Regions from separate parts of the Virgibacillus sp. MG-45 genome, predicted to be linked through region 3. Evidence: predicted binding sites of a transcription regulator. Region 3 holds the regulator's gene; each other region holds the start of a gene.

Region 1 (3,289 bases), on a different contig from region 3:
CGATTGGGCGTTTTTTTGACTTTAAACCAGCACGACTGCGACGGATTGCCTTCGCAACTTGTGCGACGGCTTTTTCTTGTCCAATCACTTTTTTGCCAAGGTTTGTTGCAATATGTTTCATTTTTTCCTGTTCATCTGCTTGAAGCTTCGTTACTGGAATTCCGGTTTTTTCTTCAACAATTAATTGGATATCAGAAACATCCACATCAATGACTTGCTCTTCGCCTTTTGCTTTTTCAAGCTGTTTTTGCAACTGAATTTCCTGATAACGTAGGTTCGCCGCTCGTTCATAGTCTTCTTTTTCAGCTGCCGCTTCTTTTTCCTTAATGACTTCCTGAAGACGCTTTTCTAATGAATTCGAGTCTTTTTCAGCGTTTGCCAAATTCAATCTAGAACCGACTTCATCCATTAAATCAATTGCTTTATCTGGAAGAAATCGATCTTGAATATAGCGAGCAGATAACGTAACAAAAGCTTGGATTGCTTCCTCGGAATAACGAACCTCATGAAAGGCTTCGTAACGATCTTTAATTCCATTTAAAATTTGGATTGCTTCTTCTGTTGTTGGTTCTTTTACAATAATTGGTTGGAAGCGACGCTCTAATGCAGCATCCTTTTCAATTTTACGGTATTCCTTTAATGTCGTTGCCCCAATTAATTGCATTTCACCTCGGGCTAAAGCAGGCTTTAAAATGTTTCCAGCATCCATTTGTGAGCTTTCTGCTGTACCTGCGCCAACTAATAAGTGAATTTCATCCACGAACAAGATGACATCCTTACGATTTTGTAACTCTTTAATTAATTGCTTCATTCGTTCTTCAAATTGACCACGAACACCTGTGTTTGCAACAAGTGATGCGACATCAAGCAAATATACTTCTTTATTCGCTAATTTTCCAGGTACGTTTCCTTCAACAATCTTTAAAGCTAATCCTTCAGCAATTGCTGTTTTTCCTACACCTGGCTCACCAATAAGAACAGGGTTGTTTTTATTTCTTCTATTTAATGTTTCAATAACCCGTTTTACTTCGTTGTCACGACCAATAACAGGATCAATCAATCCAGCACGTGCGGCGTGGGTAAGGTTTTTTCCTAGCTGATCTAGCAAGCCATTGCCATTATTTCCACGTTGCTGAGTTCTTGTTCCCATTTTACTTCCTCCTTGACCATTCCCTTGTGCATAATGGTTAGCAAACATATCATTTGCATTGCCACTAAAGAAGGAATCAGAGAAAAAGGAGCCTGGATTCATCATTTTCCCTTGTACCTCTCTAAAGCACCCATTACAAAGATGAAGCTGCATTTTCTCATCGTTCATTTGCATGGTCATGTTAACAGTAGCTTCATTGACACCACATTGTTGACATTTCATCTTTCATTCCTCCTAATGTATATATTATTTAATCTAGTTTGTTTGACTTTGACTATATTTGACCTTATTGATGTAATCTAACACGGATAATAAAACGCAAGCAAATATTTTGCATCTTATTGTTAATCCGTAGAATTGGATTGAAGGATTTGACCATCTTTGACCTTCTGACTTTATTATACTCTGACCTATTTTGACTTTCAAGAGGTTTGTTTTATTTTTTAAGAATTATTTCTAGTACGAGGTTATGATATATATTTGTTTGCAGCGGCGTAACCTTGCTATAGGAATCAAGAGAGATGATGAAAATTATTGGCGTGTGCGCACCTCGCAGCTTGGAGTTAGACGTGACTATTGATAAACCGTTCTCCCGACGAAAGCAATTTTATAATTTCTTAGACAGTCAAAAGCCGCCAGATATCTGACGGCTCGTTTATATCACTGTGATCGTTTTACTTTTTCTTTTTGTCGTAACTCTACTCTTCTAATTTTTCCAGATGTCGTTTTCGGTAGCTCCTCAATAAATTCAATCTCACGAGGGTATTTGTACGGCGCCGTTAGCTCCTTTACATGCTGCTGAAGCTCTTGAATAAATGCGTCGCTTTTTTCATTATACCCTTCCCTTAAGACGACAAATGCTTTTACAATATTACCCCTGATCTCATCTGGACTTGCTACCACTGCACATTCCTGCACAGCAGGGTGTTTGATTAATGCATCCTCCACCTCGAATGGACCAATAGTATAACCAGAGCTAATAATAATGTCATCGCTCCGTCCTTCAAACCAAAAATAGCCATCCGCATCTTTCTTTGCCTGATCGCCTGTTACATAATAAACGCCTCGACGCGACATATGCGTTCGTTCCTCATCCTTATAATATTCGCGAAACAATGCAGGGCTATCTAATTTCACAGCAATATCTCCTACTTCGTTTGTTGCTACTGGGGCGCCAAATTCATCGATAATGTCAACATCATTTCCTGGTGTCGGCTTCCCCATTGATCCAGGTCTCACTTCCATATCCTTCATGATTCCAAGCAATAGCGTATTCTCTGTTTGTCCATAACCATCACGAACGGTAACATCAAAATACGTTCGAAACAAATTAATTACTTCTACATTCAAAGGCTCTCCTGCCGAAACCGCACTATGAAGTGCTGGTAATTGATAGTCAGCAAGATTGTCTACCTTTGCCATTAGCCGATATTCTGTTGGCGTACAGCATAACACATTTATTTCCTCATCCTGAAGTAAGCTTAAATACTTCTTCGGGTCAAATTTCCCGTAATAAACAAAGCCTGTTGCACCTGAGCCAAGTACTGATAAGAAGGGGCTCCAAATCCATTTTTGCCATCCAGGTCCAGCTGTTGCCCACACCTTATCTCCTTCTTCGATACAAAGCCAGTTTTCAGCAGCAGTTTTTAAATGTGCGAACCCCCATCCATGCGTATGTACGACACCTTTAGGATTGCCCGTGGTTCCCGATGTATAAGGTAAAAAAGCAATATCATCCCTTTTCGTATTCGCGCCTGTTAAGTCTTCTGACGCATCTTCCTGTAAACCATCAAGATAGAGCCAACCATCTACTGGCTTACCGACCGAGAACTTTACTAACTGATTATATTCTTCTATTGCTTGATAATTGCTTACATATGGATAATAGCTAACCACTGCTTTTACATCTGCGTGGGATACACGATATTGGAGATCTTTTGTTTTTAACATTTCTGAGCTGGGGATAATAACAATGCCTAGCTTTAAAGCCGCTAAATATACCTCATAAGCTTCAATAAGCCGTGGAATCATAATAAGAATTTTGTCTCCTTGTTTTAAACCACACTCTAAGAAAACGTTTCCAATTTTGTTTACATTTCGCATTAATTCAGCATAAGTTATCTCCTTCGTCAAACCTTC
Region 2 (3,289 bases), on a different contig from region 3:
AATGCATTTCAATTACATGCGAGAAAGCTAGAACGAAGAAATGGTTATATCGTCTATATTAAAGAAGCGGAAAAAATCACGGCATTTTTAAGTATTATTGGTGCCCACAACGCGTTGTTTAAATTTGAGGATGTTCGCATTGTACGAGATATGCGCAACTCGGTAAATCGTCTTGTGAATTGTGAAACAGCAAATTTAAATAAAACGATTGGAGCAGCCTATCGACAAATTGAAAATATCCAGTTAATTGAAAACACAGTTGGCTTGGATGCATTACCTGAAAAGCTTCGTGAAATTGCTGTATTACGTGTTCAGCATGATGATGTTACATTAAAGGAGCTAGGGGAACTTTGTGCTTCAGGTAAAATTTCTAAATCTGGTGTAAATCATCGGTTAAAGAAAATCGATGAATTTGCCGATAAGATAAGACGCGGAGAAAACATTTAAATATTCTGGAAAATTTCATTTTCATAAAGCGTGTTCCATGTTATAATATCGATAATTTACAAACAGAGACGAATCTGGGTAAAAAGAGGTATTTTAGTTGGAACGCGTTTTTTATATTTCGGTGAATATGGGGAGGGTGAATAGGTTGCTTGAACGAACGGTAAGAGTAGAACTAGAAACAGGACTCCAAGCAAGACCAGCTGCACAATTTGTACAAGAAGCAAATCGTTATGCAGCGCATTTATTTATTGAAAAGGACAAAAAACGTATTAATGCGAAAAGTATTATGGGATTAATGAGTTTAGCGGTTAGTCATGGAGAAACAATCTTACTACTTGCAGATGGATTAGATGAAGAAGCGGCATTAAATCATCTTGTAGCATATGTTTCGCGTACATAATTGAACTGCAAATAAAAAAGCTACCTTAAACGATTTGCCAAATGGCTGAGACGTTTAGAAGGTAGCTTTTTATGTTTTTTTGGATTACTTTGTATCTGGTTTGCGCTCTAGGATTTTATCAATTAATCCATAGTCTACTGCTCTTTCAGCAGTCATAAAGTTATCGCGTTCTGTATCTTGCTCGACAACTTCTAGCGGCTGTCCAGTACGTTCAGAAAGGATTTGATTCATTTTCTTTTTCATTTCAATAATTCTTCTAGCATGAATTTCGATATCTGTTGCTTGGCCTTGTGTACCTCCAAGCGGCTGGTGAATCATTACTTCACTGTTTGGTAATGCATAACGCTTTCCTTTTTCGCCCGCTGCGAGTAAAAATGCACCCATCGAAGCAGCCATTCCAGTACAAATCGTCGATACATCAGATTTGATAAATTGCATCGTATCGTAAATAGCCATACCTGCAGTAATCGAACCACCAGGGGAGTTAATATAAAGCGAAATGTCCTTACCTGGATCTTCTGCTTCTAGGAAAAGCAATTGAGCTACAATGGAATTTGCAACATTGTCATCAATTGCACTGCCAAGCATAATAATACGGTCCTTTAATAGACGAGAGTAAATATCATATGCACGTTCACCGCGGTTTGTTTGTTCAATAACTGTTGGAATTAAATTCATAAAAATCCTCCTTTTTTCGATTGCCATAACCCTTTTATTAGGTTGTAAATTTATCATAACGAAAAGGTCAATAAAGGTCAAACAAAAAGTTCTTATGTACAACATTTAATTTTAATCGGTTTCTATATTAAATATACGCACCAACATAGCACATTTCAAGCATTCCCTAATGGAATAAAACATAAACACAGGTAGAAAAAATACTTGTTTTGTTGTTATTGTCGCGTTATAATAGCCTATGTGTGTTAATTACATTTTATTAAATGCGCTCGTAGCTCAGTCGGATAGAGCAATGGTTTCCGGTGCCATGTGTCGGGGGTTCGATTCCTCTCGAGCGCGCTATAATATCGTTTTAGCAAGGGATACAATCTTTGTATCTCTTTTTTTGTGATGGAAAGTCCTTTTTGGTTGTTCTAAAACCTAGCAAAAAATAGGATTTGTTTCAGTTGAAGGAAAGATATTGGGATAGTTCATAAACTAAAAAAGGGGAGCGCAGAACTCCCCAGCCGTTACGTGGGGATTAGGGGAAATACGTAACGGCTATTTAATTAGTACGAAGAAAAAAATAATAATCAGGGGGTCGAAAAGCGAAATAAGGAAGTTCTATATTTCTACTGCTCAATTAAATTTTTAATGATAACATCTGCAATAATGGTACCAGCAGTTTTTGGTGCTACCTTTCCAGGAAGCCCAAGAGTATGGATTGCTGTTATTCCTTTCTCTTTCGCAAATTGAAAATTTGTGCCTCCGGGATTGGATGCGATATCAATTATAAGTGTCGAGTCTGATAAAGTGGAAAGCACTGTTGTATTTAGGATTTCAGTAGGAATGGTATTAATTATAATGTCCATCTCTTTTGCTTTGTCCATTTCGTTTAGGATAGAAAAAGGTATTAGTCCCATTTCTTTTGCTCGAGCAAACGCTGTAGGGTTACGTGCTCCAACGTAAACAGAGGCTCCAATCGCAGCAAACAGTCGGGCTACTGTCATCCCGACACGTCCAAATCCAAGAATCATAACACGCGCACCATGGATTGTATAGTTTGTATGTTTTATCGCTAGAGCTAATATACCTTCTGCCGTTGGAATAGCATTTAAGATGGCAACATCATCTCGTTTGAATATCTCCACTAATGTTCGATCTGTTCGTTGAATCACTGCATTTAAATACCCATTTGATATTCCCGTAAAGATTTTACAATGACTTGGCGTATTTTTGATTAACTCTTCAGTCACAATCAAGGGCTCATTTGTAAAACGAGCATGTTCAACTCTTCCCTGTGCGCTTGTTCCACTTACTGGAAGGAGCAATCCGTCCAATTGGCTAACATCCATCTTATCCAGTTTGACATGATGAATCCGATTGTGCTGAAGCTGTACCTGAACATTTTCAAAGCCGGCTAAATAAATGGTCCCATTTTGTTTTATTAATTGATGAATGACTTCTAGGTAACGGTCATCTCCCCCAATAATAAGTACAGAAAATGAATGTTTCATCCTAATAACCTCCTTCAGCATTTTGTTGATAACAGTTTCTATCTGGCGTGCAATGTTTGCATTATTATAACATATGAAGCTCCTTAATGAAGACGACCCTATTCATTAATGATGAATAAAATTAGTACCACCAGAGTAGAAAACTTTTGAACAATTTTAGGAAAACCCTTATACTCGAAAGATAGAAATTTTGGATAAAGGAAGTGGAGAAAGTGGAAAATAGCATCCGAGTAGGAATAGTAGGCTATGGTAATTTAGGAAAAGGTGT
Region 3 (3,289 bases):
CCGTTCTCGAATTAAAGATGCACGCATGAAATCTCGTTCTTCAGCGGTTAAGGTTCGTTGCGCATAATGCTGTAAAAAACCAGGCTGTGTTAATACAACTAATTCATTCAAAATGGTCCGTGAAATATTTTCAATCAAACCAAGGTCAATTCCCAACCGAACATTTGATAACCGATTAGCTGCTTCCTTCGACTCCATGATTCTACTATGCTTTAGCACTCCATATGAGCGAAAAATTCGATCTTCCAGTGTATAACGAGACTGCTCCATTAGCCTATTCCTTGCTACTCGCTCATGTTCAATGAGTTGCTGAACAACACTTTGCAAATCTTCAATAATGTCTTGTTCAGATTTTCCAAGCGTAATTTGATTGGAAATTTGAAAAAGGTTTCCTAACGCCTCACTACCCTCTCCATAAATACCTCTGACGACCAAACCTAGTTGATTAATAGCTGGAATCATGCGATTTAATTGCTTTGTTAACGCTAATGCTGGCAAGTGCATCATAACAGATGCTCGCATGCCGGTACCTACATTTGTCGGACAGCTTGTTAAATACCCTTTCGTTTCATCAAAGGCATAATTGATGTTTTCTTCTAACCAATCATCAAATTCAAATGCCTTTTCCAACGCCTTTGTTAATTGTAAGCCCGGATAATATAATTGAACGCGCAGATGATCCTCCTCATTAATCATGACAGAGACTTGTTCATTTTTTGAGATAAGCGCAGCAGCAGAAGTAGCATTTTTTACTAATAATGGACTGATTAAATGTTTTTCTACAAGCACCCTTTTTTCAATTGCTGTCAAGTCGCGAATTGAAATGAACTCAAAATCCTCATATTCCTGAAACGACTTATGAGCATAAGCTTGGAAATAATTTCGAATATCGTCTAATTCCTGAGCATCTGCGACAATAGGAAATACATAATCAGAAAAATTACGAGCTAGCCGAATACGACTGCTAAGCACAATATCACTATCCGGACCATCCTGACGCATCCACGGACTTATCGCTTCATTCATGAAATGCTGTAGCGTCATTCATTATCACCTGCTTTTTTTGCTTGAATCTGTTTTTCCAAGTCTTTAATTTTATCTCTTACGGTTGCCGCTTTTTCAAACGCTTCCTGCTGAATTAATTGCTGTAGTTCGTCTTTATACGCATGTAGTTGCTTTTTTAAATGTAAATTGCCGCCTTTGCGCTTTGGAATTTTTCCATGATGCTTCGTATTCCCACTATGGACGCGACGAAATATCGGATCAAGCCGATCGGAAAACGTATGATAGCATTCCGCACAGCCAAATTTCCCAGTTTGTTTAAATTGGGCAAAGGTTAACTTACATAGAGGACATTGTAAATCGGTCACCTGTTGAAGCTGTTTTCCCATAGATGGGTTATCAAAATTGAAAAGGCCTGTTAACAAATTATGCAGTGAATAGCCTTCTTCTGGGTATGTCACATAACCTTTCTCTTTCGCACAAACATCACAAACATGCACTTCCGTCTTATTGCCATTGATGACTTGTGTAAAATGTAAGGTAGCTGGACGTTCATGACAATCCTGACATTCCATTGATTATCTCCCCTTTTAAAATGCTGTGACAGCATCGAAAATCATTTAATCATGCAGGTATTTTAACGTAGAAAGCATCGCTGTTAATATACGTGACCGCACTTCATCGCGAAGGGGTAATTGAAATGCCAATGTACTTCTTTCAACAGCACTCACCATCAACCTCGCTTCACGCTCTGTTATGATTTTTTCCTCCAGCAACCTTTCTAAAACGTTAATTGCAGCCTGCTGTGTAACTTTAGGGTTTATTAATTGTATGATTTCATCAATCAATTCAGACTTGTCCTGATACTTCACGCGAATGATGCGAATATATCCACCACCACCACGTTTACTTTCGACTATATATCCTTTTTCAATTGTAAATCGTGTATTAATAACGTAATTTATTTGAGAAGGAACACATTGAAATTGATCGGCTATCTCACTTCGCTTTATTTCAATGGAATTTCTTCCTTTGGCTTGCAGTATTTGTTTTAAGTATTGTTCAATTACATCTGAAATATTGCTCATGAGTTCACCTCCTATCGTAACCCATTTCATGTATTAGCATTTTTGACTTTGACTATCTTTGACTATGTAATTATTATACGACAAATCCATTCAGAAGAAAACCACTATCTACCTCCATTTTACCCAAGCTAGCATAAGAAAAAACATTTGAACTAAAAATAAAACTTCATTTATTTAGAAGTTCTACAAAAAGAAGCTTATTAATCGTTACTATTTTCATGTAACAACTAATAAGCTTTTTCTACGTTCGTTCCATAATACTCCGTACCTGTTCTATTTTAGATAGCTCTTCAAAAATAGTGAGTCTATTTAATTGATTATCTTTTTCTATTTTTATAAAGATGTTCCGTAAATCATTTTCAATTTGAACAACTTCTACCTTTTTAATTGATACATCATATCGTTCTAAAACAGCAAGCACTTCATTAACTTGTAAGTCTCGCTGCACCGTAATTTCAACAATAATTGATGAACGCCCTTTTCTAAATAATTTCTCAAAGTTATTTAAAAAAATTAAGCTTAGTAAAATAAACAATGTCGTTAAAATAGCAATTCCATACATTCCTGCTCCTACAACTAAACCAAGTCCAGCCACCGCCCAAATAGATGCAGCTGTCGTTAAACCACGTATCGTTCCACCATAAACCATAATTGTACCTGCACCAAGAAAACCGATCCCACTAATCACATAAGAAGGAATACGTGCAGGATCAAAACGAATGTTGTCATAGCGATCAATGTAATGCTCAAATCCATACAACGACAAAATCATCATTAAACAGGATGCAATGCCAACTAGTATATGTGTTCGAAAGCCTGCAGAGTGGTTTTTAAGTTCACGCTCAAAACCAATTAATCCAGAAAGGACAAGCGCCAAAAACAAGCGACCAGCAATTAATAAAAAATGATCACCTAACATATTTTGTACAAAACTAATCACCGCTTCCTCCCCCCTGTTAGTAGCTATATAATTTATTGTACAATAACATTATAAAATAACCCATTAAATCTAAAGACAATACAATATCTATTTATATGTTAATAGCTCGTGAATATTTATAAAGATGAAGTTTTTTTAAAGGAGAGAACAAATAATGAGCAATGATTGGTTAAATTGGGCAAGAAAAATACAAGCAATTGCACAATCTGGATTAAGCTTTACAAAAGACAAATATGACGAAGAGCGCTATACAGAACTT

Evidence for each region. The regulator CtsR, encoded in region 3, represses protease genes until heat stress. The targets are predictions, from matches to a motif close to ATGGTCAATAAAGGTCAAACA.
Region 1: the regulator CtsR is predicted to act here: its motif matches at 1,519-1,539, upstream of SPK86_RS14385 (ATP-dependent Clp protease ATP-binding subunit).
Region 2: the regulator CtsR is predicted to act here: its motif matches at 1,589-1,609, upstream of clpP (ATP-dependent Clp endopeptidase proteolytic subunit ClpP).

What each region holds. Positions count from the first base shown of each region.
Region 1 covers NZ_JAXOFU010000016.1:25,866-29,154, forward strand. Annotated here, with positions in the region: gene SPK86_RS14385 (ATP-dependent Clp protease ATP-binding subunit) at 1-1,372, opposite strand, end outside; gene mbcS (acyl-CoA synthetase MbcS) at 1,811-3,289, opposite strand, start outside.
Region 2 covers NZ_JAXOFU010000004.1:112,806-116,094, forward strand. Annotated here, with positions in the region: gene whiA (DNA-binding protein WhiA) at 1-447, shown strand, start outside; gene SPK86_RS05950 (HPr family phosphocarrier protein) at 593-847, shown strand; gene clpP (ATP-dependent Clp endopeptidase proteolytic subunit ClpP) at 932-1,525, opposite strand; tRNA gene SPK86_RS05960 (tRNA-Arg) at 1,791-1,864, shown strand; gene dpsA (dipicolinate synthase subunit DpsA) at 2,137-3,021, opposite strand; gene SPK86_RS05970 (diaminopimelate dehydrogenase) at 3,234-3,289, shown strand, end outside.
Region 3 covers NZ_JAXOFU010000011.1:622-3,910, reverse strand. Annotated here, with positions in the region: gene SPK86_RS12215 (protein arginine kinase) at 1-1,044, opposite strand, end outside; gene SPK86_RS12210 (UvrB/UvrC motif-containing protein) at 1,041-1,577, opposite strand; gene SPK86_RS12205 (CtsR family transcriptional regulator) at 1,623-2,090, opposite strand; gene SPK86_RS12200 (MgtC/SapB family protein) at 2,332-3,030, opposite strand; gene SPK86_RS12195 (NUDIX hydrolase) at 3,185-3,289, shown strand, end outside.